DNA from 3 places in the Thermosipho affectus genome. Region 2 is predicted to be linked to each of the others. Evidence: riboswitches for the same ligand, from Rfam matches in the RefSeq annotation. Region 2 holds a riboswitch; each other region holds the start of a gene.
What was found. A riboswitch is a leader RNA that binds a small molecule or an ion and turns the genes downstream of it on or off. The one in region 2 is predicted to bind cobalamin.
Positions count from the first base shown of each region.

Region 1 (2,269 bases), on a different contig from region 2:
ATCCCTGAAAGACTTCCAAACAACCAAATATGGGCACTTGTAAGAGTTTTTCTCGATAGACTAATTAACAATATAGTAGCGGAAGAAAATATTGTACTTATTAAAACACCGGATAAAATAAGATGCGTTATAGGGATTATATTTTTTCTTTTTGCAAGGAGGATGGCAAGAAGTGAGGCTATTATGGAAAATAAAAAAGAGAAAAAGTTTACACTGAATATTTTGTTGAGTGAAACTGCAGCGTATATTGCAAGTACTGCGCCAAATCCTGCGCCAGAAGATGTACCAATAAGGTATGGATCAACTAATGGATTTTTCATTATTGTTTGAAAAATATTTCCTACTAAAGCTAATATTGAACCAGAAATTATTCCCATTAAAATTCTGGGGAATCTTACATTCCATATTAAAAATTTAATTCTTTCATTTGGAGCATTGAATATATAAGAAACTGGTAATTTGACACTACCTATTGAAAGATTTAAGAATAAAATTAAAAGAAAGAAAACTGGAAGGATAATCCTCCCAGTTTTAGGATTAAGAAATTTTTTCATTTATTTCCTCCGTAAAAGAAATTATAGAATATATCAAGGTATTTTACTATATTGGGTGAGATTGAGCTAATATCATTTCCATCAATAATTAATACTTTGTCATTTTTAACGGCTTTTAAAGATGAAAAGAGTTTATTTCCCTTTATCTTTTCTTTTATTTGATTTGGATCACCATATCCTGCTATTATTATTACATCTGGGTTGTTTATAGTTAAGAATTCCCAATTTACAGAGAACCAACCGTTATTTCCTGTGTATGGTGCACAGATATTTACTCCACCAGCAATAGTAATGAGTTCGTTTATGTAGGAGCCCGTTCCTGCAGTCCATAAATCTTTTGTTTCATCGTTGGGTACTGTAATTGTAAAGAATACTTTTGGTCTTTCATTAAGTGGAATTTTTGCAGTTTTTGTACCATAATCTTTCAATTTTGATAAAATTTCATCTTTTATCATTTTTGCTTCTTTTTCCTTGCCAAACACACTTCCAAGTAACATTACGTCTCTTGCTACATCATTTAAGGAAACGGGATTAAGTACCAATGTTTTTATTCCAAATTTTTCTAATTTTTCAACTTCTGGAAGTTGAAACCCGCCAAAGATAATCACAACATCTGGGTTTAAAGACAAAATTTTTTCAATGTTTAAAGGTACCATATTTCCAATCTTTTCTGCGTTAAAGCTATCCCAATCTGTAACTCCGACTATTTTTTTGTCTAATCCAAGTTTTAATAAAAATTTAGTTGAACTTGGTGCTGCAGAAACGACTTTTTCAGGCGTTTTTTCAAAGACAACCAGTCTTCCTGCATCATCTACAATAGAAATTGAAAATGCAATAAAGCTAAGAACAACTAAAAACAAAACCCCTAGTTTTTTCATATCTTCACCTCCTGGTTATATTTAAAAGAAATCGACCACCTTTAGGGACCGTAAAGGTGGCTTTCTCCTTCTAAAAAAAGGTATCCCGACTCCCGGTTCATCCTACTTTCAGCGCCTTCCCAGGTTTTCCCCAGTGGCATTTGTACTGATTTCGTCCCCGGTTACGGTGGCGTCCCCGTGCCGGATTTCCACCGGCTTCCCTTTTTTTAGAAGAAATGTATTTCACGTAAATTATAACACATCAAAAATTATTTGCAATTTGCCTTGCAAGTTTATCTACTTCAAAAACATCTTCTAAATCCCTTATTTTGCCATTTATTTTTTCACAGGTGTCTATAACTATCTTTGAGATATTGTGAAACTTTATTTTACTTTCCAAAAACATATTTACTGCAACTTCATCTGCTGCGTTAAATGCTACTCTTTTTGCAAGATCTTTAATAATTTTTTTACCATAAAAAAAAGCGGGGTATTTTTCTTCACTTACCTCTGTAAAAATAAAATTTTCCCCTTTAAACTCTGGCCAATTTAGGTTTATATACATTCTCTTTGGATAAGTCAGTGCATATGAAATTGGTATTTTCATATCAGGGAATCCAAAGTGTATTTTTACTGTACCGTCTTTCAAGAAAACTGCACCATGAACTGTGCCCGTGGGGTGTATTAATACATCTATTGTGTCTAATTCAAATAATTCATATGCTTCAATTACTTCAAAGGCTTTATTTATCATAGTTGATGAGTCGACTGTTATTTTTTGTCCCATATTCCATACAGGGTGTTTTAATATTTCTTTTGGAGTGAGGTTTTCTATGTTATCATATTCTCTTATTGCGC
Region 1 covers NZ_LBFC01000005.1:25,726-27,994, reverse strand. Annotated here, with positions in the region: gene XJ44_RS01320 (FecCD family ABC transporter permease) at 1-554, opposite strand, end outside; gene XJ44_RS01315 (ABC transporter substrate-binding protein) at 551-1,432, opposite strand; cobalamin riboswitch at 1,491-1,682, opposite strand; gene XJ44_RS01310 (1-deoxy-D-xylulose-5-phosphate reductoisomerase) at 1,674-2,269, opposite strand, start outside.
Region 1: another riboswitch for cobalamin. It lies ahead of XJ44_RS01315 (ABC transporter substrate-binding protein); the one in region 2 lies ahead of cobT (nicotinate-nucleotide--dimethylbenzimidazole phosphoribosyltransferase).

Region 2 (2,269 bases):
TGAGTTCTTTTTTGATGGATATTATTTTTGCTTTGAATCCAAGCAAGAGAAACTCTTTAACTATGTCTTTTCTTTTACGTTGCCAAAGGGGTTCAAATACTTTTACGTTTTTCTTTGAACATACGTTTTTTACCCAATCTAAGTGTGCTTGTAAATCAATATCTCCAAATATTCCAATACCACTGTATGCGTATTCTTCTAGGAATTTAAGAAAGTTTTTTTCATAGTTTTCCCAGCTACTACTTTTAGTTATAAGTGGTAACCCCAAGCTTTTTGCTTGTTGTTCCAATATGTGTTTTGGTAGGCCGTGGGCCCTTGAATGAATCTTATCTTCTGATAACATTGTAAATAGATAATCAATCGTTGTAAATTTTTTAAGACCGTAGTACAAGGCAAGTGTGGAATCTTTTCCTCCACTCCATGAACAAAATACTTTTCCCATTTTATTGATCGCTTCCTTTTGAAACATTTGCAGATTCGAATGTAGCCATTTCCCTTATCATTTTTATCGCAGCTTCGATCAGGTACATAGAAAGTACCGCACCTGTACCTTCTCCAAGACGCATATCTAAATCTAAAATAGGTCTTTCGTTTATTGAATCTAGTATTACTTTATGTCCTTTTACTTTGGACTTATGACCAAAGAGGACGTAATCTTTTACCTTTTTATCTATATGATATGCTATGAGAAATCCCGCTGTAGTGGGAAAACCATCTATAACTACTGGTATTTTTTCTTCAACTGCTTGGAGTATAAATCCTGCCATTTCTCCTATGCAATAGCTCCCCACTTTTGAAAGGACGTCTATGGAATCTGATGGATTGGGATTGTTTACTTTTATCGCCTTTTCCACAACTTGTTTTTTTCTTTTTAGTTTTTCGTTGTCTATAGGAGTACCTATATCTAGTATTTCATCTAGATTAAATCCAAAAGCAGCTGCAATTGCAGTTGCAGTGGTAGTGTTTCCTATTCCCATATCACCTATAGCCAGTAAGTCTGCACCTTCATTAATTGCATCTTTTGCAATTTTTTGTCCATACTCTACGGATTTTAACGCATCATCTTTTGACATAGCAGGACCTTTTGTGAAATTTTTTGTACCATATCCCACTTTCTTTACTATTAAAGATGGATGTTGATCAAAATCATAGTCAACTCCTGCATCAACAACATAGACTTTTGCCCCCACGTGTTTTGAAAAAACGTTAATTGCCGCTCCTTGGTTTAAGAAGTTAAAGACCATTTGAAAGGTTACTTCTTTTGGATATGCCGAAACTTTCTCTTCTACCACTCCATGATCTCCTGCAAATACGTAAACCCTTTTGTCGTTAAAAAGTTCTGGAAGTTCTTTTTCTTGGATAAGAGAAATTTTTAATGCTATTTCTTCTAAGTATCCAAGACTTCCTACAGGCTTTGTAAGGTTGTTTAGTCTGTTGATAACTTTCTCTCTAAGTGTCATTTTATCCCCTCCTATAAACAAAAACTTCCACAAAAAGCCCTGAGCTTTTGTGGAATTTATACATCCAAGATAGGTTTCCCGGCTCCCGGATCATCCTACTTTCTGCACCTTCCCAGGTTTCCCCCAGTGGTATTTGCAGATTTCGTCCCCGGTTACGGTTGCTGGGCAGCCCCGGATTTTCACCGGTGTTCCCTTTTCTTGGATGTTTTTAGTATAAATTTTCTCTAAAATTATACCACAGTATCTATAATATTTAGGTCTTGATTTAGTAACACAAACTTAGCATCATATCCTATTTTGATCCGTCCTGTGTCTATTTTTAAATTTTTAAGTGCGTTAAAAGAAGATACCCATGAGAGTTCTTTTAGAGAGCAATTGGTGGCCTTTTTGAAATTTTTGAGCCCATCTATGAATTTTAGTGTGCTTCCTGCAAGGGTTCCATCTTCAAGCCTTGCTATATTATCTTTTACCTTTACAAGAAGATTTCCCAGTGTGTAAATACCATCGCCAAGTCCTGTGGCTGATATACTATCTGTAATAAGGATAATTTTTTTTGCACCTAGTGTTTGGTATACTAATTTTAAAAATTCAGGAGATGAATGTACAAAATCTGCAATTATCTCAACGTACGGTTTGTGTAAAAAAACACCACCTACAATGCCAACTTCTCTGTGATGTAACGTAGATAGGGCATTGGGAAAGTGTGTAATTCTTTTAACATCAAGGTCAAAGAACTCTTTAAAAATCTTGTAATTTGCATTTGAATGTCCAATTGAAGGAACAATATTGTTTTTTCTTAATTTTTCCAG
Region 2 covers NZ_LBFC01000018.1:108,597-110,865, forward strand. Annotated here, with positions in the region: gene XJ44_RS04840 (Dph6-related ATP pyrophosphatase) at 1-442, opposite strand, end outside; gene cobT (nicotinate-nucleotide--dimethylbenzimidazole phosphoribosyltransferase) at 444-1,460, opposite strand; cobalamin riboswitch at 1,512-1,712, opposite strand; gene nagA (N-acetylglucosamine-6-phosphate deacetylase) at 1,691-2,269, opposite strand, start outside.

Region 3 (2,269 bases), on a different contig from region 2:
TGTCGTAACATAACCAACAAAAGGTGATTTCATAATATTTAATGTTTTTCCTTCAAGAAGACTTGTCAAAACCAGATGATTAATTCCCATTCCATCACCTATGAAGTATATAACATTCTTTACTCCAAAATTGCCAAAAACCACAACCATAAAAAACAAAATTAAAATACTGAAGAACTTTTTCATGATCCTCACCTCCCGATTTTTCATATCAGTAAAGAGTTTTACAAAAAAATATTTACCCTTTTTTTAATTTTATAAAGAAAGTTAAACTCATAAATCTTAAAAAAACTTGAAATTCTAAGTTTTTTTTAAGTTTTAATCTGTATAAATAAAGTAGAAACAAATAGGAGGTGATTTTTGATGTACTGGTATCATAGACCCTTTATTTGGCACAGTGGATGGTTTAGTTGGATAGCCCCAGTTATAGGCTTAATTGTTTTAATCTTTTTTGCATTCTTAATTTACAAATTAATCAAAAACTCTGAAAGACATCCAGATTTTCGCTATGAAAAAAATTTTGAAACATACGATAACAGTCTAAAAATTTTGAACGAAAGACTTGCCAAAGGTGAAATTAGCGAGGAGGAATACAAAAAATTAAAAAACCTTATCCTAAAACACTAACTTTAAAAATCAATAATGAAAATAAAGTGAGGCGTTAGTAAAGCGCCTCATTCTAAATACTTATTATCTCTTGTAATTTTCTTACCCTACGTTTTGGATTCTTGTTTATCTTAACTCATAATTTTTTCTTTAAATATAACAAGTCTTGGATCGATATATATAATTTTTGTAACCTCTAATTTTAAGACATTCCATTTAGACTACATTTTTTCTAAAACTTCATAATTTTTATTTTATCTTTTCCATTCATTATTTTAAAAAACAATAAAGTCTTTTCTGAATATTAAAAATTACTTTCTTTGAAAAATAAAGTAAGCGGAAAGTCCTTTTTATCCAAATGTTTGAAATATAAAAAATCTAAATTTCAATAAATCAAAAGTCTTTTCCTCTTCTCTATCTTCATTTTTATATAAGTCTTTGTATATCTATTTTTAAACATATTACCAAATAATGATATTTTTTGTATTTTTTCCAATTTAAATTCAAAATAATACACGTCTAATCTGATTTTTTTATTTTCAATTTTTAAAACTTGATGATATAATAACATTGAAAATTAAATACAACGTGGAATAAAGGTGCCTATGGCTTAATAGGGAAACTGGTGAAAAACCAGTGCGGCCCCGCCACCGTAACTGGGGACGAAAGCCACAACCAGCCACTGGGGAAACCTGGGAAGGCGTGGTAAGTAGGAAGATCCAGGAGCCGGGAGACCTGCCTTTATTCCAACGTATTTCTCAATCTCGCGGGTAGATTGAGAAAAATTTTTTTGCGAAACGGGAGGTGTGAAAGTGAAAATTCATGAATTTGTAGGAAAAAGGATATTAAAAGAGGGGGGGATCTCTGTTCCTGAAAGTTATCTTATTTCCAATGATAGGGAAATTGAAGTGAAATTTTTACCTGCTGTCCTGAAAAGTCAGGTGCTTGTTGGAGGCAGAATGAAAGCTGGAGGAATTTTATTTGCACAAAACAAAGATGAATTTTTAAAATTCTCAAAAAAACTACTGCACAAAAAAATAATGGGTGAAACACCTTATGGAGTTCTAGTTGAAAAAATGGTAAATATCGAAAAAGAATACTACTTATCTTTATACATCGATAGATATGAAAAAGAAATAAAAATATTATTCTCACACTTTGGCGGAATTGATATAGAAGATAATAAAGATAAAATTGAACGACATAGTTTATCAGATATCCAAAAACTTCCAAAAAAAATCCAACCAATAGTCCAAAAATTACACAAAATAATGAAAGAAAAAGATTTAACTCTTTTGGAAATAAATCCATTAGTAAAAACAAAAGAAGGAAATATAATGGCACTTGATGCCGTATTACACTTAGATGATAATGCGATTTTTAGGCAACAATGGGCAAAAAAATTTGTACATGAAGAATATCCTTTTCATTTTGTAAAACTCGATGGTGATATTGGAGTAATTGGCTGTGGAGCAGGTATAGTAATGGCAACAATGGATGCAATAAGTTTGTATGGAGGTAAACCTGCAAATTTTCTTGATCTTGGTGGAGGTGCAGATACAAAAACTACAATTAAAGCGCTTGAACTTTTAAAATCTCTTTCGTTAAAAAATATTGTCCTAAATATATTTGGTGGAATAACAAAATGCGATGAAATAGCAAA
Region 3 covers NZ_LBFC01000003.1:53,771-56,039, forward strand. Annotated here, with positions in the region: gene XJ44_RS00885 (alkaline phosphatase) at 1-186, opposite strand, end outside; gene XJ44_RS00890 (SHOCT domain-containing protein) at 364-627, shown strand; cobalamin riboswitch at 1,187-1,363, shown strand; gene XJ44_RS00900 (succinate--CoA ligase subunit beta) at 1,419-2,269, shown strand, end outside.
Region 3: another riboswitch for cobalamin. It lies ahead of XJ44_RS00900 (succinate--CoA ligase subunit beta); the one in region 2 lies ahead of cobT (nicotinate-nucleotide--dimethylbenzimidazole phosphoribosyltransferase).